Regions from separate parts of the Streptomyces sp. NBC_01268 genome, predicted to be linked through region 1. Evidence: riboswitches for the same ligand, from Rfam matches in the RefSeq annotation. Region 1 holds a riboswitch; each other region holds the start of a gene.

Region 1 (6,719 bases):
GCCCAGGGCCCCCGCGCCACGGCGGCGCCCGCGCCCGCCGCCGATCAGACGGCCGAACCCGCGGCCGTCTGATCCGTCCGGCCGGGCCCGCCCGTCGTATCCTCGGCGCGGCGGGCCCGGGTGGTCCCGGCGCGAGGACGGAAGAGGTCGGACAAGGTGGCGGACAGCAGCAGGGCCGGGGCGACGGCCAAGGAGGCCGGATCGGGCCCGCTCGGAGCGCGGGCCCGCGAGGCCGTCCTGCAGCGCATCGTCGACCGGCGGTACGAACAGGGCGCGCGGCTCGTCGAGCGGGAGGTCGCCGAGGAGCTCGGCATGTCGCGCGTACCCGTCCGCGAGGCGCTGCGTGCGCTCGTCGCCGAGGGCCTGCTCGAACTGCTCCCGCACAGCGGGGTGCGCGTACGGCGCCTGGAGCGCACCGACGTGGAGCATCTGTACGAGGTGTGGGAGCCCCTGGCGGTCCAGGCCTCGCGGCTCGCGGCCCGGGTCGCGGCGGCGGGTGACCCCGCGGGGCTGACCGCGCTGGAGGCGACGCTCCACCAGGCCGAGTCGGCGGCGGCCGAGGCCGAGGGGACGCGGGAGGTCGCCGCGCACACGGCGTTCCACGAGGGCGTCGTCGCCATGGCCGGCAATCCGCTGCTCGCGCGCATGATGGAGCAGTTGAGCTGGCAGTTGCGCCTGCTCTTCGGGCTCCGCGAGGAGCCCGCCCACATGCGGGCCCAGCACGCCGAGATGTTCCGGCACATCGCCGCGGGGGACGCGGAGGCGGCGGGGGCCAGCACGCTGCTGCACGTGCGGGACAGCCGGGCGGTCGCCCTGCGCTCCCTCTTCGGCGACGCCTGAGAGAATTTGTATACCAAAAGCGAGGCCCGACTCCAGCTCCCCCTTGGCGATGCCTTCAGGATCGGCTTCCATCTGGCGATTCCCCGCCCCTGATGCCCTTCCCTTGTTCGGTGCACCTTGATTGGTATACAAAAACGGGGAGCCGTTGGCCCCCTCCTCAAGGAGTCCCCATGCAGCCGTCCTCCCCCTCCCCCGCGCTCTCCCGTCGCACGATGCTGGCGGGCGCCGCCGCCCTGGCCGGAACGACGGCCACCGCGGGCGCCGCCGCCCCCGCGACGGCCGCCCCCGTCGAAGCAGTGGCGGCCACCGGCGCCGCTGCCGGCCGGCAGCGCGACAGGACGGTGGTCTTCCGCAACGTGCGCGTCTTCGGCGCGGCGAAGCCGACGGACCTCGTGGTCGTCGACGGGCGCGTCTCGGGCCGCCCCGCACCGCACGGGGCGAAGGTCGTCGACGGCGGGGGCCGGATCGCGCTTCCGTCGCTGGTGGACGCGCACATCCATCCCGACAAGACGACCTGGGGCGGCTCCTGGGTGTCGCGGCGCCCGGCGAGCGGCATCGCCGACTACGTCGCGCAGGACGTGGAGCTGTTCCGCAGCCAGCGCCGGCCGGTCGCCGAGCGCGCGTACGGGCTGATGTCCCACGCCGTCGCCCGCGGCACCCGGGCGATGCGCGCCCACGCCGACGTGGCCCCGGCGTACGGCCTGGCCGGAGTGCAGGGCGTCGCCGACGCGCGGGCGCGGCTTCGGCACGCGCTCGACGTCCAGATCGTCGCGTTCCCCCAGCACGGTGTGATCCGGACCCCGGGGACGGCGAAGCTGCTGGAGGACGCGGCCCGCGAGGGACTCGTGGACATGATCGGCGGCATCGACCCCATCGGCTTCGACCAGGCCCTCGAGGAGCAGCTCGACCTGGTCTTCGGCATCGCGGACCGCCACGGCGTCGGCGTGGACATCCACCTGCACGACCGCGGCGAGAAGGGGATCAAGGCCATGCGCGGCATCATCGACCGCACCCGCGCCCTCTCCCTCTCGGGCAAGGTCACCGTCAGCCACGTCTTCTGCCTGCCCGCCCTGTCCGACCGCGACCTGGGCGCGATCGCCGCCGATCTGGGCGCCCAGGACATCGCCCTCACGACCGTCGCCCCCTCCGACTCGCTGGTCCTGCCGATCGCCCGGCTGCGCGAGCACGGCGTACGGGTCGGCCTCGGATCCGACGGCGTGCGGGACTCCTGGAGCCCGTTCGGCAACGCGGACATGATGCACCGCGCCCACCTGCTCGGCTGGGTCACGGACGTCCGCCTCGACGACGAGCTGACCGACTGCTACGGCGTCGCCGCGAACGGCGGTGCGGACGTCATGGGCCTGCCGCACGCCGACCTCCGGCCCGGCGCGCCGGCCGACTTCGTCCTCGTACGGGGCGAGTGCCTGCCCCAGGTCGTGGTGGACATGCCGCGCCGGGACCTGGTCGTGCACGGCGGCGTCGTGGTGGCCCGCGACCGGGAGTTCCTCGCCTGAACGGCGGGCGAGGCGCAGGCGTCTGGCCGACCGGTGAGGCGTGACGGACGCCGGTGAGCTTCTGGGACGCGGTCCACAGGCGCTCACCGGCGACGTCGCCGCACGTCCCGAAGCCGTCGGCGGTGCGGCCGTGGGATCGAGGCCACCTCGGCGGAGACTCCGACCCGGAGGCCGCCCGGCCCCGTCAGTAGGCGCCGTTGACGTTGTCGATCGAGCCGTAGCGGGCGGCCGCGTAGTTGCAGGCGGCCGTGATGTTGGCCACCGGGTCGTAGAGGTCGAAGGCCGTGCCGGCCACGTGGTAGGCCTGGAAGGTGGGCTCGATCACCTGGAGCAGGCCCTTGGACGGCGTGCCGGCGAGGGCGTTGGAGTCCCAGTTGTTGATGGCCAGCGGGTTGCCCGAGGACTCGCGCATGACGTTGCGGTAGATGCCGTCGTAGCTGCCCGGGATGCCGTTCCTGGCCATGATGTCGAGGGACTCGCGGATCCAGCCGTCCAGGTCGTTCGAGTACGAGACGGCCGAGGCCGCCGACGAGACCGCGGCCTGGACCACGGCGGGCGACGCGGCGGACGACGGGTGCGAGACCGCCGGACGCGCGGCGGCGGCGCCGGTCGCGGCTGCCGTACGCGCCACCGCCGGACGCGCCGCGCTCCCGGCACCCTTGGCGTTCTTGGTGTCGATGGTGAGTCGCAGACCGGGGCGGATGAGGCCCGGGTCCGCGCCGACGGCGGCGCGGTTGTCGCGGTAGATCGTCTTCCAGCCGCCGCTCACGTGGTGCTTCCGGGCGATCTTCGAGAGCGAGTCGCCGGCGACCACGGAATAGCGGACGGGGCCGCTCGCCTTCGCCGTCCCGACCGCCGCCTTTTCGATTGCGACGAATGCGACGGCGTGCACCGCCTGCGGGGCCCTCGGGGTCTCGGCCGCCGCGCCGGTGGCCCCGGCGAGCGGCAGGACGAGTGCGGCGCTGCCGGTGATGCCGACGACGGCCAGTCCGCGGGCGAGCGGGGTGTTCTTGGGGCGGCGGTGCTTCCCGGGTCCACGCATGGCGAATTCCTCTCCTTCGCCTGCGAGGTGAGCTGTCGGGTTCGGGCAGGAGCTGCCCGGCCGCGCTGCGCGCGGCTGCACCCCGAGCCGCCCCGGAGACCGGGACGGCGGCGAACCTGGGTCCCCCGCTCCTGCCGTACGAGTGGGTGAGTGCGGTGCCCGGGCGGCGGCAGGATTCGGCGTTCCGTCCGGATTGCGGGTGACCGTAGGCGAAGGAGAACAGCGAGAACAAGGGCCTGATTCGCAAAAGCAAGCAGATCTTTTATGGGGCGGAAAAGGATCAATCGGCGCTCTGTGATCCATTTCCCCAACTGGTTGCCGGACGCTGACGCGTGACGCCACGACAGCGTTCCGCGAGAACGTCCGACCGTGACTCAGATCACCGGCCACCCTTTAATCGGACATGTCCGGATCCGATTGATTTGAGGGATTAGGGAATCCGGCTTTCGACACCCCTGCTGAACCAGCCGCTGAACCCCTCGGACGCGTGGCGCCGCCGCTCCGCCCGCTCCAGCACCCGCTCGGCCTCCGCCCGCCACGTCTCCGCGCCCGCGCGGGGCGGCGGGAGGAACGGTCCCCGTTCCGGCGCGTCCGCCGCGGCGCCGAAGAAGTCGCCGCCCTTGCGCCGGACGTCGTCGGTGCCCCACGCCCGGCCCTGGCCGTGCCGCGGCACCTTCTGGAGGTGCGGGATGTGCTTGGCGCAGTGGATGTACGCCTCCTCCACGGTGATCTCCACCCAGCTCAGCGCGCGCCGCCCCGGCACCGGGTCGACCGTGAGTCCGGGGTGGCCGGCGCGCATCTCGTCGTCGGCCACGACCCGGGCCGTGCCGTTCACGTGGAGCCCGACGCGGTCCCGGAGGAAGTCCACCATCAGGAGGCCGACGTGCGGGTTCTCCTCGATGTTGCCGAGGCTGGCCTGCACCCCGTTCCCCCGGTACTCGGGGTAGGCGAGCCGCACCTCGTCCAGGACGTGGAGGAAGCCGGCCGGGCCAGCCCGGAAGGTGTTGTCGCAGGCCCCGTGCCGGTCGGCGGTGGCCAGGAAGAACATCTCCTGGCGGGCCACGAACTCCCGCATCCGGGGGTTGAGCCGGTCGAGGACCTGCTCGGCGTAGAACCGGTCGGCGCGCTCGGTGGTGCCCGTGCGCCGCTGGACCAGGTGCTCGCCGTCGCTTCCCGGGCGGACGGTGCGCGGCGGGGTCGCCGACCGCGGACCGGTGTGCTCGAAGGTGCTCAATTCCTCGCCCCGACCAGTTCTTCGATGGAGTCGTGCCGTATGCGGTGGGTGGGGATGCCGATGCCCACGAGGGTGTCGACACCGCGGCGGATCATGCCGGGCGGGCCGGAGAGGTACGCCTCGTACGTGTGCCACGGGCCGAACTCGCGCACGGCTCCGGACAGGCCCCCGGACAGGGCCGAGCCGGGACCGGTGTCGACGACCGGGCGCACGGAGAGCCAGGGGTGCGACTGCTGCAACCGCAGCATGGTCTCGATGTCGTACAGGTCGTCGTTGCTGCGGGCGCCGTAGAACACGTCGACGGAGCGGCGCCTGCCGTGCTGGGCGACGTCCTCGACCAGCGCCTTGATGGGGGCGATGCCCGTACCGCCACCGAGGCACAGCAGTCCGTTGTCGGTGTGGTGGTCGACGGTCATCGAGCCGCTGGGGCCGCCGAGCCGCAGGACGTCCCCGGGCCGGGCGCGGTGCACGAGCGCGTTCGACACCCAGCCCGCGGGCACGGCCTTCACGTGGAAGGAGAGCAGGCCGTCGGAGCGGGGCGCGGAGGCGAAGGAGTAGTGCCGCCAGACCCGTGGCCACCAGGGTGTCTCCAGGGCGGTGTACTGCCCGGCGCGGAAGGGGTACGGCTGGTCGGGGCGGACCGTGACGACGGCGACGTCGGCGGTGCGCGGCTCGTGGGCGACCACCTCCGCCTGCCACCAGGCGGGGGCCCGGAGCTCGTCCTGGGCGGCCGCGTCGATCATGATCTGGGAGATGGCGGTGTACGCGCCCACCCAGGCCGCCTCGGTCCGCGGGCCCCAGCTGTGCGGGGCGTGCTGCGCGAGGGCGCCGATCAGGCACTCGCCGACGGCCGGGTAGTGCTCGGGCAGCGTGCCGTACTTCCGGTGGCCGCGGCCGAGCCCGGTCAGGTACGCGGTGAGGGTGGCGGTGTCCTCGGCGTGCGTGGCGGCCGTGAGCAGCGCCTTGAAGAGCCGGTCGCGCTGGGCGTCCATCGCCGCCGGGAAGAGGGCCCGCAGGTCGGGGTGGCGGAGGAAGAGCAGGGCGTAGAAGTACGAGGTGACCTTGTCCGCGATCGGTTCGATCTCGGCCATCGTCCGGCGCAGCAACACCGCGTCGGGCGCGTCGTCCGGCACGGCCGCCCGCCCTGCCGCGGGTGCCTGCGCCGCGGTGGGCCGCTCGCCCGGGCCCGGCCCGAACCAGCCCCCCTGCCGCCCGTCACCACCAGCTGCCATCGGTCCGCCTCGCCTCGAACGTCTTTGGTCGGTCTTCGCCCGCGGAGTCCGCGTGTGCCCCTTTTCCCCTCTCCCCCACGGAATTCCCCGAGACGAATCGACGAATGAACGGGCCCGACCATACCTGCCGTCCGCTATCCGTCCAGTGCTGCGCTCCCGTCCCGACGATCACCTTGTTCTTCCAGGTCAGAGACTTGTTACTGATCAGTCGGGCAATTCGCGAGCCATCACGGACAGCAATCCTCCGGGGGTTTCGCGACGGAACACTCACGGACCTGTCAGCACTCCTCCACATTTCCCGGCTCCCGTCTTCATCTCTTTCACGATTTTCACGACTGGCGGTCCGCTTCCGGGGCGGGATGATGGAGGGGCTGCGGGGTGGAGGAGGGACACGGTCTGGATGAGCGCGGCGGCCTTCCCTGCCGGTCCGGACCCGGCGGACGGCGATCTCGCCATGGAGCCGGGCGGTCTCCTCGACGTGCTCGGGGTGGCCGCCGTCGTCCTGGACGAGCGCGGGCGGATCGTCCTGTGGAGCCCCCAGGCGGAGGTGGTCTTCGGCTATCCGACCGCCGAGGCACTCGGCCGCCCCGCCGTCACGCTGCTGGTGGAGGAGGAGCAGAGGGAACTGGTGCGGTCGCTGTTCGCCCGTGTGATGTCGGGCGCCGGGCCCTGGGCCGGGGTCTTCCCCGTACGGCACAAGGACGGCCGCACGATCCTGGTGGAGTTCCGCAACACCCGGCTCCAGGACGAGCAGGGGCGGCCCTACGCGCTCGGGCTCGCCTCGGACCGGGCCACCGTCCAGGACGTGGAGCAGAACCTGTCCCTGTCCTCGCTCCTGGTCACCCACTCCCCGATCG
Region 2 (6,719 bases), 6.4 Mb from region 1:
GTTCGCCAAGCGCCGCGACAGCCGCGCGGCGCTGACGGCCGACCGGGCCGCCCTGGAGCGCTTCGCCGGCTGGGCGGCGGAGCGGCGGGACGACCGGCTGCGCGTCCTGTTCACCCCGTGGGGCGAGGGCCTGGTGCGCTCCTGGTACCGGCGCGCGCTGGTGGAGCTCTCCCGGCTGCCCCACGTGGAGCGGGTGGCGATCCAGACCAACCTGAGCTGCCGCACGGAGTGGCTGGACGAGGCCGACCCGGACAGCGTGGCCCTGTGGTGCACGTACCACCCGGGCCAGACCCCGTACGAGCGGTTCCTCGGCAAGTGCCACGCGCTCGCGGGGCGAGGCATCCGCTTCAGCGTGGGGATCGTCGGCCTGCCGGAGCACCTGGCCGCCGCCCGGCGGCTGCGCGCCGAGCTGCCGGCCGGCGTCTACCTGTGGGTGAACGCGGCCGAGGGCCGCACGTACACCGACGTGGAGGCCGAGGAGTGGACGCTCCTCGACCCCCTCTTCCCGTACAGCCGGCATCCGCACCGCTCGGCCGGGCTGCCGTGCCGCACCGGCGAGTCGGTCGTCTCGGTGGACGGCGACGGGACGGTGCGGCGCTGCCACTTCGTCAGGGCCGAGCTGGGCAACCTCTACGACGGGTCGTACCGGACCGCACTGCGCCCGCGGCCCTGTCCGCTCGCCGTCTGCGACTGCCACATCGGCTACGTCCACCTGGAGACGCTGCCGCTGTACGACGTGTTCGCCGGCGGCGTCCTGGAACGGATACCGGCCGGACTCCCCGCGTCCCCTAGAGGGGCATGAGGTCGGGGCGCTTGGCCTCGACGTGGTCCCCGGAGCTCTCGCCGCGCAGACGGCGTCCGATCCACGGGACCAGGTACTCCTTCGCCCAGTGGATGTCGTCCTTGCGGACCTCGAGGGTGCCGCGCGGAGCCTGCGGCGGCCACGGCTGGTCCGGGTCGGCCGGCACCGGCAGACCGAGGACCTGGGCGGCGCGCAGCGCGACCCGGGTGTGTCCCTCGGCCGACAGGTGGAGCCGGTCGTCGTCCCAGGCCCGCCGGTCCTGGACCGACTTCAGCGACCACAGGTCGAGCACCGGGCAGTCGTAGCGGTCGGCGATGCTCCGGACGTGGGCGGTGTAGGTGGCGATCTTCCCGCGCAGGTGCTTCAGGACGGGCACGTCGCGCGTGTCGAAGCCGGTCGTCACCATGACGGTGCCCACGGCGGAGGTCAGGTCGGCGACCGCGCGCTCGAAGCGCTCGGCCACGTCGTCGGGGTCGGTCCCGGGGCGGATGATGTCGTTGCCGCCGGCGCAGAAGGTCACCAGGTCGGGGGCGAGTTCCTTCGCCCGGGGGACCTGCTCCGCGACGATCTGGTCCAGAAGGCGCCCCCGCACCGCCAGGTTGGCGTAGCGGAAGGCGTCGTTCTCCGGCAGCTGGTCGGCGAGCAGGACCGCGAACCGGTCCGCCCATCCGACGTACGTCCCGTCGGGGCCGGGGTCGCCGACGCCCTCCGTGAAGCTGTCACCGATCGCCGCGTACGACCCGAATGCGTTCTTGTCTCTTGTTCTCGAATCGTCTGCCACGGGAACACATCTTTCCCTTACGGATGTGACCTACGCGACCGTAAGGAGGGGTTGACGGCGGGTGACATATGCCACCGATAAAGATTCCACCAAGCCGGAATACGCCGGAGGCCCGGCACGTGGGTGCCGGGCCTGCGGGGTGAACCCGTGGAGTTCGCGGGGTCAGCAGCCTCAGATGCTGACGCCGTGCTGGCGCAGGACGGCCAGCGGGTCGATGTCGGAGCCGTACTCCGGCCCGGTGCGCATCTCGAAGTGCAGGTGGGGTCCGGTGACGTTGCCGGTCGAACCGGAGAGGCCGATCTGCTGGCCGCCGCTGACCGTCTGGCCGGCGGAGACGGAGAGCGAGGAGAGGTGCCCGTACTGCGAGAAGGTGCCGTCGGCGTGCTGGATGACGACCTGGTTGCCGTACGCGCCGCCCCAGCCGGCCGAGTAGACGGTGCCCGGTCCGACCGCCCGGACGGTGGTCCCGGTGGAGGCGATGAAGTCGACGCCGGTGTGGTAGCCGGAGGACCACATCGAGCCGGAGGCCCGGTACGGGGTGGAGACGCCACCGCCGGCGATGGGAGTGACCCAGCCGGAGGAGGTGGTCTGGCCCGCCGAGGAAGAGGAAGAGGAGGAGGAAGAGGAGGAGGAAGAGGAGGACGAAGAAGAAGAGGAGGACGAGGACGCGGAGGACGACGAGGCCGTCGAGGTGGCGGCGGCCGAGGAGCGCTCGCTGTCGCGGGAGGCGCGGGTGTCGTCGCCGGTGCTCTTCGCGCTGCGCTCGGCCTTCGGCGCGTGGGCCTTGGCGGTGCCCTTGGCGCCGAGGGTGAGCTTCATGCCGGGGAGGATCAGCGAGGGGTCCTCGCCGACGACCTGGCGGTTGTCGCGGTAGAGCTTCTGCCAGCCGCCGGCCAGGTGGTGCTCGCCGGCGATCTTGGACAGGTAGTCGCCGCGGACGACGGTGTACGCCTTGGGGGCGGCGGCGGGCTTGGCGGCCGGCGCCTGGGCGGGGGCCGCGGCGGCGACGGCCTGCGGGGCCTTCGCGGTCGGGGCGGCCTGCTCGGCGGCGTGTGCGCCGGTCGCGCCGATGAGCGGCAGGGCGACGACGGCGCCACCGGTGCCTGCGGCGACGAACCCGCGGGTGATCGGGTTGACCTTGGGACGGCGGTGCTTACCCTTCGCGGGCATGGCGAATTCCTCTCCGTCGCCTGCGAGGTGAGCTGTCGGGTTCGGACTGGAGATGTCCGGCAGCGCTTGCGCGCGGCTTCACCCCGAGCCGTCCTTCTTCGAGGGATCGGCGAACTACCTGGGTCCCCCGCTCCTGCCTTGTACGGGTGGTGTGCGGATTCCGGGCGGCGGCAGGATTAGGCGGTCCGTCCGGATTGAGCGCGACGCTAGACGAGGCGGGTGGGCGTGAACAAGCCACTGATTTCCCGACAGTGACTCAGGCGCGATTTCCGGCCGGAATTACGGTCACCCTCCGTGGATGACGGTCCCTCGATTTCCCTTTCCGGAAGGGAATTTGGAAAAGACGATCAGGCACGGTCCGTCACGTCTATGACGCTGCTCACGCGCCGAATGCCATCTCCCCCGGTATCAGGGCGCGTTACCCCTAAGGGTTCAATTCGGACAGAACACCCATTACAGCCCGAGGGGGTGCGGCCGGGGCCCCTCACCTGGATGATTGCCCCAGGAACCGATCTCGAGACCAGGAGCATCCGTGACGCAGACGACGACCGAGCCCGAGCTGACCGGCGTACGCAACTTCCGCGACCTCGGCGGGCTGCCGACGGTGGACGGACGGAGCGTGCGCGCCGGACGCCTCTTCCGCAGCGGTCACCTGGCGCACGCCACGGCGGAGGACGCGACGTTTCTCGCCACCCTTGCCCTGCACACCGTCTTCGACTTCCGCAACGAGGCCGACCGGCGCATGGAGGGGGCGGACGTGGAGCTGCCCGGCGTGCGGAACGTGAACATACCGCTCAACGACCCGGCCGACGGCAAGGAGTTCTGGAAGCTGGTGCGTTCGGGCGACCTGGCGCAGCTGCGCGAGATCCTGGGCGACGGCAAGGCCGCGGCCCGGATGTCCGATTCGTACCAGAAGATGATTGTGGAGCGGACGGCCGAGCACAGCCGCGTCCTGCACGCCATGGCCGAGGAGAGCGTGCCGGCCCTGATGCACTGCGCCGCCGGCAAGGACCGCGCCGGTCTGTCCATCGCGATCACGCTGCTCGCCGTCGGCGTCGAGCGCGAGGCGATCGAGGCGGACTACGTGAAGTCGAACGAGCCGCACCGCCGGTACAAGGTGCAGCGCAGCTCCACCGCCGAGGGCGCCATGTCGCCCGAGGTGATGGAGCTGCTGAGCCCGCTCTTCGACGCGCGGGTGGAGTATCTGCGGGCCGCCTTCGCGACCATCGAGGAGACCTGGGGTTCGGTCGACGCCTACCTGGCGGAGGGGCTGCGGCTCGCCCCTCAGACCCGGGAGCGGCTGCGCGAGCGGCTGCTCGTCGAGGCGTAGCCTCCGCGCTCCCTACTGGCCGCCGCCCATCGCGAACAGCAGGTAGAGGAAGCCGGCGAAGAGGTGCCCGGCGATCAGGTAGGCGAAGAGGCGGAGCACCAGCCCCTTCGGGAACTTGCCGTTGCCACGCTCTTCGCCGGTGTCCGGTACGGAGTTCTGGGACATGTCGGTCCTTTCCACGGTCGGGGGACTCGGAGGGTCAGCGCCGGTGCGGGGTCCCGTCGCCGAGGCACAGCTCGGCGACGGGACTCTGCATCAGGGTGTGGACGAAGAGCAGCTCGGCCCCGGCGCGGGTGGCGGCGCCGATCCGGTGCGGGGTGAGCGAGTCGAAGTGCGCGCTGTCCCCGGGATCGAGGACGTGCACCGTGTCGCCGAGGGCGAGCCGCACGCGGCCCTCCAGGACGTGGATCCACTCCTCGCCGGGGTGGACCCGCACGATGTCGGCGCGGGTGGCGTAGGGCACGTGCACGCGCAGGCACTGCAGGGCGCGCCCGGCGCCGCCGGCCTGGCGGTAGATCCAGCCGTCGGCCTCGACCGGTTCGGAGCGCCCGGCCCGGACGACCGGGTCGTGCTCGGGCGGCGTCTCGCCCAGGAGCTCGGAGACCGTCGTACCGTAGATGCGGGACAGGGCCAGCAGCATCGGCAGCGAGGGCTGTCGGTTACCCGTCTCCAGGCGGGACAGGTGGGCCGGCGAGAGTCCGGCCCGCTGGGCGGCCGCCTCCAGGGTGAGCCCCCGGCGGCGGCGCAGGGCCCGCAGCTGCGGAGCGACGTCCGGCAGGACGTCGGGCGCGGCGGGGGCGGCAGGGTCCGGGGAGGATTCCCCGGGGACGTGGTCCATGCGTCCATTCCGCCAGGTTCATGCCTCTGAGGCAAGTTTCTTGCCCCAGAGGCAAAAGACCGGAGTCCCGGCCGTACCCGGCACGGTCAGCGTTGCGCGACCGCCTGCTTGACCAGCGTCTTCCCGAAGTCCCACATCAGTCCGCCGCCGCCGTGGGCGTCGTCCATCACCGCCGTGAAGGCGGTCACGAAGCGGTCCACGTCCGCCTCGTCGATGACCAGCGGCGGGATCAACTTGATCACTTCCAGATGGTCGCCCGACACCTGGGTGAGGATCCGGTGCCGCTGGAGCAGCGGCACCACGACCATCTGCGCGAAGAGACCCTTGCGGGCCGCCTGCAGCATCGTCCAGCGGCTGCGCAGCCCCAGGGAGGACGGGCGCCCGAACTCGATGCCGATCATCAGCCCGCGGCCCCGGACCTCCTTCAGCAGCTCGTAGCGCGGCACGAGCTCCCGCAGCCGGGCGGAGAGCAGGCCGCCGATCCGCCGGACGTGGGCGACGGTGCCCTCGGCCTCCATGACCGAGAGCACCGCGAGCCCGGCGGCCATGGCCTGCGCGTTCGCCCCGAAGCTGGCCGAGTGGACCAGGACCCGGTCCATCGACGAGTAGACCTTCTTGAAGATCCAGTCCTTGCCGAGCGTGGCGCCGACCGGCACGTAGCCGCCGGAGAGCGCCTTGGCGACGCAGACCAGGTCCGGCTCGACTCCCTCCTCGTGCTGGTACGCGTAGAAGTCGCCGGTCCGGCCGAGGCCGGTCTGCACCTCGTCGGCGATCAGCAGCGCCCCGTGCCGGTGCAGCAGCTCCTGGGCGGCGCGCAGGAAGCCCGGCGGGGACTCCAGGACGCCCTTGCCCTGGATCGGCTCCACGACGAACGCGGCCACGTCCCCCTTGCGCAGCTCCCGCTCCAGGGCGTCGAGGTCGCCGAGGCCGATCGCCGTGTCCGGCAGCAGCGGGCCGAAGCCGTCCCGGAAGCCGTCCTCGCCGTTGACGGAGAGCGAGCCGGTGGTCAGCCCGTGGAAGGCGTGGGAGCAGTAGAGGACCCTCGGCCGCCCCGTGGCGCAGCGGGCGAACTTGAGGGCGGTCTCCACGGCCTCGGTGCCGCTGTTGCCGAAGAAGACCCGGTCGAGGTGGGGGCTGTGGGCGAGCAGCCGCTCGGCGAGCAGTCCGGGCAGCGGCTGGCAGTCGAAGCGGGTGAGGTCGGCGAGCTGGGCGTCGAGGACGTCGTGCAGCGCCTTGCGGACGACGGGGTGGTGCCGGCCCAGGCCCATGACGCCGAAGCCGGCGAGCATGTCCAGGTAGTCCGCCCCGTCCGCGTCCCAGAAGTGGGCGCCCTCGGCCCGCTCGTACACCTTGTCGAAGCCGATGGTGTGGAGCATGCGCGGGAGCTGGTGGTTGAGGTGCCGGGCGTGCAGCTCGTACCGCTCGCCCCCGCGCTCGGCGAGCAGGGCCCGCAGGTCGAACTCGCCCGTCATGACCGGCTCACCCGTTGTTCCCGTGGACGGTCTCCCGTACCGCGCGCAGCGACTCCTTGAGCGAGCCCATGGTGGCGAGGACGGCGGTGGGCTCGTAGCCGCAGTGCGCCATGCAGTTGGCGCAGCGGGGGTCCTTGCCGCGGCCGTACGCATCCCAGTCGGTCTCTTCGATGAGCTCGCGGTACGTGGGGACGTAGCCGTCGCTCATCAGATAGCAGGGGCGCTGCCACCCGAAGAGGGAGTAGTTCGGGATCGCCCACGCGGTGCAGGGGAAATCGGCCTTGCCTTCCAGGAAATCGAGGAAGAGCGGCGAGTGGTTGAGCCGC
Region 3 (6,719 bases), 2.8 Mb from region 1:
CTCGACGACTTCCGCTACTACAAGCGGGCCCTGACGGCGACCGAGGAGACCGGCCTCTACAACACGGCCGTCGGCGGATCGAGCGCCCCGCGCGACCCGTACGTCTGGTGGACCATGGAGGGCGGCCACACCGAGCAGCACCTGGTGACCCGGCCCGCCGACGACCCGGCCGCCCGCGCCACCCCCGACGCCTCCCGGCACTGCGGCCACGGCGTCGTGCGCCCCGGCGCCACCGTCACCGACACCGGCGGCCGGTTCGGCCGCGGCCTCGACCTCGACGGGAGGACCGGCGCCGTGGAGCTCCCCTACGGGGAGGACCGGGCGCTCGGCTCGGGCGACTTCACCCTGGCGACCTGGGTGCGCTTCCGGCAGGCCGACAACACCAGCCCGGTGCTCGTCTGGGCGTACGGGACCGGTACCTCGGAACGCCAGCTGTGGATCCGCGCCCTCTCCCAGGAGAACAAGGTCGTCGCCCACGTCCAGACCGACCGGGGCATCACCGGCCTGGAGGCGGCGGCCCCGGCCGGGACCGTCTTCGGCGACGGCACCTGGCGGCACGTCGTGCTGCGCCGGCAGGGCGGCACGCTGACCCTGTCGGTCGGCGACGGCACCGCCCTGCAGTCCGTGGCGACCGGTGCCGTCTCCGGTGCCGTGACCTCCGAGGACGGCTTCGACGTGCGCGGCCTCCAGCTCGGGGCGCGCCCCGACAGCGTGGGGGCGGACAAGGACCGGCTGACGGGCTCGCTGGACGAGTTCACGCTGATCCGGCGCCACCTGACGGACGCGGAGATCACCACCGTGGGCGGTCCGCTCCCGGTCGACAGCACCACCGTGGTCCGGCTGGCCTTCGACCAGCTGACGGCGAAGGGCGTGTACGCCCGGCTGTAGGAGAGGGGTACGCCCGGAGGTGACGAGCGGGCGGGCCGCGCGACCGTACGGGGGCGCGTGCCCGCCCGGGCGGGGGGTTAGTGTCGGGAGCATGCCCGACCAGCCCCCCGCCGCTTCCGTTCCGCCCCCCGCTCCCGAGCTCTTCACCTGGGAGTTCGCCACCGATCCGTACCCCGCCTACGCCTGGCTGCGCGAGCACGCGCCGGTGCACCGGGCGAAGCTGCCCAGCGGGGTGGAGGCCTGGCTGGTGACCCGGTACGCGGACGCGCGGCAGGCGCTCGCCGACCAGCGGCTGTCGAAGAACCCGGCGCACCACGACGAGCCGGCGCACGCCAAGGGCAAGACGGGCATTCCGGGCGAGCGCAAGGCCGAGCTGATGACCCACCTGCTCAACATCGACCCGCCGGACCACACCCGGCTGCGGCGGCTCGTGTCGAAGGCGTTCACCCCGCGCCGGGTGGCGGAGTTCGCGCCGCGCGTGCAGGAGCTCACGGACCGGCTCATCGACGCCTTCGTGGAGAAGGGGAGCGCGGACCTCATTCACGAGTTCGCCTTCCCGCTCCCCATCTACGCGATCTGCGACCTGCTGGGCGTGCCGAGCGAGGACCAGGACGACTTCCGGGACTGGGCCGGGATGATGATCCGGCACGGCGGCGGGCCGCGCGGCGGGGTGGCGCGCTCGGTGAAGAAGATGCGCGGCTATCTGCTCGAACTGATCCACAAGAAGCGCGAGGCCCCGGGGGACGACCTGATCTCCGGGCTCATCAAGGCCTCCGACCACGGCGAGCACCTCACCGAGAACGAGGCCGCCGCGATGGCCTTCATCCTTCTCTTCGCCGGATTCGAGACCACGGTCAACCTCATCGGCAACGGCGTGTACGCGCTGCTGCGCAACCCGGACCAGCGGGCGCGGCTCCAGGAGTCGGTCGCCGCGGGCGAGACGGGGCTGCTGGAGACGGGCGTCGAGGAGCTGCTGCGGTACGACGGGCCGGTCGAGATGGCGACCTGGCGCTTCGCCACCCAGGCGCTGACGATCGGCGGGCAGGAGATCCCGGCCGGCGACCCGGTCCTGGTGGTGCTGGCCGCCGCCGACCGCGACCCGGCGCGCTTCGACGAGCCCGACACCCTGGATCTGGCGCGGCGTGACAACCAGCATCTCGGGTACGGGCACGGCATCCACTACTGCCTGGGGGCTCCGCTGGCGCGCCTGGAGGGACAGACGGCGCTGGCGACGCTGCTGACTCGCCTGCCGGACCTGCGACTTGGGGCCGATCCGGAGGAACTGCGGTGGCGCGGTGGGCTGATCATGCGTGGCCTGCGCACGCTTCCGGTGGAGTTCAGCGCTTCCCACAAAGGGGCCCGCGACTGACGCGTGACTGACGGCACGTCAGAAATGTGATCTTCGCGTGATCTCCGCTGCATCGACTTGTGACTCACGTTCGAATGCCGCTACGTTCACCGGCATCTCAGCAGCCACGCGAAAGGCAGTCCGTATGCGCTCCGGGAACGGACGACACCGCAGACCCCGCCAGGCCCCCGCTCTCGTCGTCGCGGCGGGCGTCACCGGCTCGGCCATGGCCCTGCCGTTGCTCGCCACCGGCTCCGCCTCCGCGGCGGACGCCCCGACCTGGGACCGGGTCGCCGAATGCGAGTCGGGCGGCGCGTGGAGCGCCAACTTCGGCAACGGACTCTACGGCGGTCTCCAGTTCACCCAGGAGAGCTGGGAGCGGCACGGCGGCCTGGCGTACGCGCCGAGCCCCGACCTCGCCAGCCGGGCGCAGCAGATCGCCATCGCCGACAAGGCGCTCGCCGCGGGCGACACCCAGTGGGCCACCTGTGCGCCGATCGCCGGTCTGAAGAACGACGGCAAGAAGCCCGCTGTCTCCCCGGGGCCCGCCGTCAAGCCCAAGGCGTCCACGGGCCCGGTCGCCGAGTCCAACCGGACCGACGGTCAGCCGGCCGGCTCCGGGACGACCGCCACGACCCCGGCCACCCCCGTGACGCCGGCCACGCCGTCGGGCGGCGCCACGACCCCGCCCGTGACCCCGGCCACCCCCGACGGCTCCGCGACGCCGAGCACGCCGGTCACGCCCGGCACGCCGGACACCTCCGGCACGCCCGGCACGCCCGGCACGCCCGGCACGACGGACCCGGCTGCTCCCGGCACGGGCAAGCACCGCGGTGACGCTGCGCCGGAGGATTCGGGCAACTCGGACACCGCGCCCGAATCCGGGCGTCATGCGGCCCCGACTGACGGGTCGACGGGCGAGGGCGCCGACGGCGCGGAGTCGACGGAGAGCGCGGTCACCGGGGAGAAGTCGGACAACTCGGGCAAGGCTGACGAATACACCGTCAAGCCGGGTGACAGCCTGTCGGACATTGCGCAGGAGAACGCGCTGCCCGGCGGCTGGGCCGCCCTCTATGACGCCAACAAGAACACGGTCGGTGCGGACCCGGACCTCATCATCCCTGGTCAGAGCCTTGAGTTGAAGGCCGAATCCACCGTCGCGGCGGAGTAGTTCGCTGCTGAATGTCCGTTATGAGTAAGTGAGACATGGGTCTCTCTTGCCGAACTGGCGTGTCACGTCCGCAAAGTTTGCTCGCGTCGCCCCTCACCTGCGCAAACACCCCACTCGGGGGAGCAAGTAGGGGCGATATTTCCGGGTTGATGGTCTTTGAACTTCCACCGGGTCTATGTCTACGGTCGTGACCGCTCGCCACCGCGGGCCCCGTCGACCGGTACGCCGAATCCTGCCGCCGACCGACGGGAAGTCGTCGCGCAAGCGCCGAAGGCAGGAGCGGGGGACCCAAGGTAAGTGCCGGCCCCGGCCGTTGAGACAGACGGCCGACGATCGGCTTGGGGTGAAGCCGCGTGCAAGGACACGCGGCCGGACAACTCATCAGGTCCGAACCCGACAGCTCACCTCGTAGGCGTCGGTGAGGAGAATTCCCATGCTGTTTTCCGGTAACAAGGGCAAACACCGTCGTCCCTCCAAGGCCACCCGCGTCGCCACGCTCGTCGGCGTCACCGGTGTCGCCGTCGCCGCCCCGCTGATGGCCGCGGGCACCGCCTCGGCCGCCACCGCCTCCGAGTGGGACGCCGTCGCCGCGTGCGAGTCCGGCGGCAACTGGTCCATCAACACCGGCAACGGCTACTACGGCGGCCTTCAGTTCTCGGCCTCCACCTGGGCCGCGTACGGCGGCACCGCCTACGCCGCGACCGCCAACCAGGCGTCGAAGTCGCAGCAGATCGCCATCGCCGAGAAGGTCCTGGCCGGCCAGGGCAAGGGTGCGTGGCCGAGCTGTGGCGTGGGTCTCTCCAGCGCCTCCTACGACGGCGGCTCCGCCTCGTCGAGCTCCTCCAGCTCGTCGAGCTCCAGCTCCTCCTCGTCCTCCTCTTCCTCCTCGTCGTCGTCGAAGCGCTCCACCGAGCAGCCGACGACCCGCAGCGAGCAGCGCCAGGCGCCGAAGACCACGTCGAAGAAGACCGTCTCGAAGAAGACGGTCACCACTCCGACCGGCAAGAAGGTGAAGAAGGGCGACGGCGAGTACAAGGTCGTCGCCGGCGACACCCTCAGCAAGATCGCCCAGGCGCACGGCGTCAAGGGCGGCTGGGCCAAGCTGTTCGAGCTGAACAAGGACGTCGTCGAGAACGCCGACCTGATCTACCCGGGCCAGCAGCTCCACCTCAAGTGAGCCTGACGACCCACCCGCGGTGACCACCCCGGTCCGGAGCGCCCTTCCCCCGTGCGCTCCGGACCGGGGTTTCCCCGTTCAGACCCCTACCGATCAGTAGTCATGGGTCTTTCGTCCTCAGATGCGTGCCCTTGGGTCCTTTTTCGTCCCAGGGGGCGGGCGTCCGGCCGGCTGGAGCCCCAGAGCCGGTTAGGCTCATGTCGCAAGGCGAACGAGACCTTGCCGCATGCGTCACACCCAGCGTCACATCCCAGAAGGAGATGCTCGTGCCGTCCATCGACGTCGTCGTAGCCCGGGAAATCCTGGACTCCCGAGGCAACCCCACGGTCGAGGTCGAGGTCGGCCTCGACGACGGCAGCACCGGTCGTGCTGCCGTGCCGTCCGGTGCCTCCACCGGTGCGTTCGAGGCCCTTGAGCTCCGCGACGGTGACCCCAACCGTTACCAGGGCAAGGGTGTCGAGAAGGCCGTCCTCGCGGTCATCGAGCAGATCGGCCCGGAGCTCGTCGGCTACGACGCCACCGAGCAGCGTCTGATCGACCAGGCGATGTTCGACCTGGACGCCACCCCGGACAAGTCCTCGCTCGGCGCCAACGCCATCCTCGGCGTCTCCCTCGCCGTCGCGCACGCCGCCTCCGAGGCCTCGGACCTGCCGCTCTTCCGCTACCTCGGCGGCCCGAACGCGCACCTGCTGCCCGTTCCGATGATGAACATCCTGAACGGCGGCTCGCACGCCGACTCCAACGTGGACATCCAGGAGTTCATGATCGCGCCGATCGGCGCGGAGTCCTTCTCCGAGGCCCTGCGCTGGGGCACCGAGGTCTACCACACCCTCAAGAAGGTGCTGAAGGAGAAGGGCCTGTCCACCGGCCTCGGCGACGAGGGCGGCTTCGCCCCGAACCTGGACTCCAACCGCGCCGCGCTCGACCTCATCCTCGAGGCCATCAAGCAGGCCGGCTACGTCCCGGGCAAGGACATCGCGCTCGCGCTCGACTGCGCCGCCTCCGAGTTCTACAAGGACGGCACGTACGAGTTCGAGGGCAAGTCCCGCTCGGCCGCCGAGATGACCGAGTACTACGAGGAGCTCGTCTCCGCGTACCCGCTGGTCTCCATCGAGGACCCGCTGTTCGAGGACGACTGGGCCGGCTGGAAGGTCATCACCGACAAGCTGGGCAGCAAGGTGCAGCTGGTCGGCGACGACCTGTTCGTCACCAACCCCGAGCGCCTCGCCCGCGGCATCGAGGAGGGCTCCGCGAACGCCCTCCTGGTCAAGGTCAACCAGATCGGCTCGCTGACCGAGACCCTCGACGCCGTCGAGCTGGCCCAGCGCAGCGGCTTCAAGTGCATGATGTCGCACCGCTCCGGCGAGACCGAGGACGTCACCATCGCCGACCTGGCCGTCGCCACCAACTGCGGCCAGATCAAGACCGGCGCCCCGGCCCGCTCCGAGCGCGTCGCCAAGTACAACCAGCTGCTGCGCATCGAGGAGATCCTCGACGACGCCGCGGTGTACGCCGGCCGCAGCGCCTTCCCGCGCTTCAAGGGCTGACACCTGCTCTGATCCGTACGTCCCCGCACTCGGTCCCGTACCGTGTGCGGGGACGTGCGTGTGAAGAGGGCCGGCAGCGACAGGGGAGGCGTACGACATGGCCGTGAAGGACCGGGACCGGTTCTCGACCGCGACCCGGATCAGGCTGCTCGGCGAGCAGACCGCCGCCCGTGTCTACCGCTCCCAGACCCGCCGGCAGGCCCGCCGCTCCCGCCTCACCGGCCGCGCGGCCTTCCTCGCGCTGGTCGTGTGCTCGCTGGTGGTGGCGCTCGCCTACCCGATGCGGCAGTACGTCTCCCAGCAGGGCGAGATCGCCGACCAGCAGCGCAAGTCCGCCGAGGCGGCGCAGCGGGTCGAGGAACTGCGGGACGAGAAGGCCCGCCTCCAGGATCCCGCCTACGTGCGCCGGCTCGCCCGCGAGCACCTGCACTACCTGATGCCCGGTGAGACCGGCTTCACCGTGAACGACCCGGACGCGGAGCACCGGCCCCGCACCGACCAGGGTGCGACGGACCGCCCCTGGTACGACAACCTGTGGGACGGCGTGGACAACGCCGACCGCCACTGACCAACCCCAGGATCCACCAT

What was found. A riboswitch is a leader RNA that binds a small molecule or an ion and turns the genes downstream of it on or off. The one in region 1 is predicted to bind cyclic di-AMP.
Region 2: another riboswitch for cyclic di-AMP. It lies ahead of OG309_RS31420 (M23 family metallopeptidase); the one in region 1 lies ahead of OG309_RS02465 (LysM peptidoglycan-binding domain-containing protein).
Region 3: another riboswitch for cyclic di-AMP. It lies ahead of OG309_RS14705 (transglycosylase family protein); the one in region 1 lies ahead of OG309_RS02465 (LysM peptidoglycan-binding domain-containing protein).

What each region holds. Positions count from the first base shown of each region.
Region 1 covers NZ_CP108454.1:569,913-576,631, forward strand. The annotation lists gene OG309_RS02450 (MFS transporter) at 1-72, shown strand, start outside; gene OG309_RS02455 (GntR family transcriptional regulator) at 157-840, shown strand; gene OG309_RS02460 (amidohydrolase) at 1,011-2,354, shown strand; gene OG309_RS02465 (LysM peptidoglycan-binding domain-containing protein) at 2,539-3,396, opposite strand; cyclic di-AMP (ydaO/yuaA leader) riboswitch at 3,401-3,555, opposite strand; gene OG309_RS02470 (pyridoxamine 5'-phosphate oxidase family protein) at 3,827-4,630, opposite strand; gene OG309_RS02475 (globin domain-containing protein) at 4,627-5,862, opposite strand; gene OG309_RS02480 (SpoIIE family protein phosphatase) at 6,263-6,719, shown strand, end outside.
Region 2 covers NZ_CP108454.1:6,966,885-6,973,603, reverse strand. The annotation lists gene OG309_RS31430 (STM4011 family radical SAM protein) at 1-802, shown strand, start outside; gene OG309_RS31425 (SGNH/GDSL hydrolase family protein) at 789-1,583, opposite strand; gene OG309_RS31420 (M23 family metallopeptidase) at 1,755-2,753, opposite strand; cyclic di-AMP (ydaO/yuaA leader) riboswitch at 2,758-2,912, opposite strand; gene OG309_RS31415 (tyrosine-protein phosphatase) at 3,286-4,083, shown strand; gene OG309_RS31410 (DUF6126 family protein) at 4,096-4,248, opposite strand; gene OG309_RS31405 (helix-turn-helix domain-containing protein) at 4,283-4,921, opposite strand; gene OG309_RS31400 (aspartate aminotransferase family protein) at 5,008-6,393, opposite strand; gene hpnH (adenosyl-hopene transferase HpnH) at 6,401-6,719, opposite strand, start outside.
Region 3 covers NZ_CP108454.1:3,333,153-3,339,871, reverse strand. The annotation lists gene OG309_RS14720 (LamG-like jellyroll fold domain-containing protein) at 1-888, shown strand, start outside; gene OG309_RS14715 (cytochrome P450 family protein) at 980-2,257, shown strand; gene OG309_RS14710 (transglycosylase family protein) at 2,382-3,407, shown strand; cyclic di-AMP (ydaO/yuaA leader) riboswitch at 3,663-3,837, shown strand; gene OG309_RS14705 (transglycosylase family protein) at 3,841-4,584, shown strand; gene eno (phosphopyruvate hydratase) at 4,845-6,131, shown strand; gene OG309_RS14695 (FtsB family cell division protein) at 6,229-6,699, shown strand; gene OG309_RS14690 (DUF501 domain-containing protein) at 6,718-6,719, shown strand, end outside.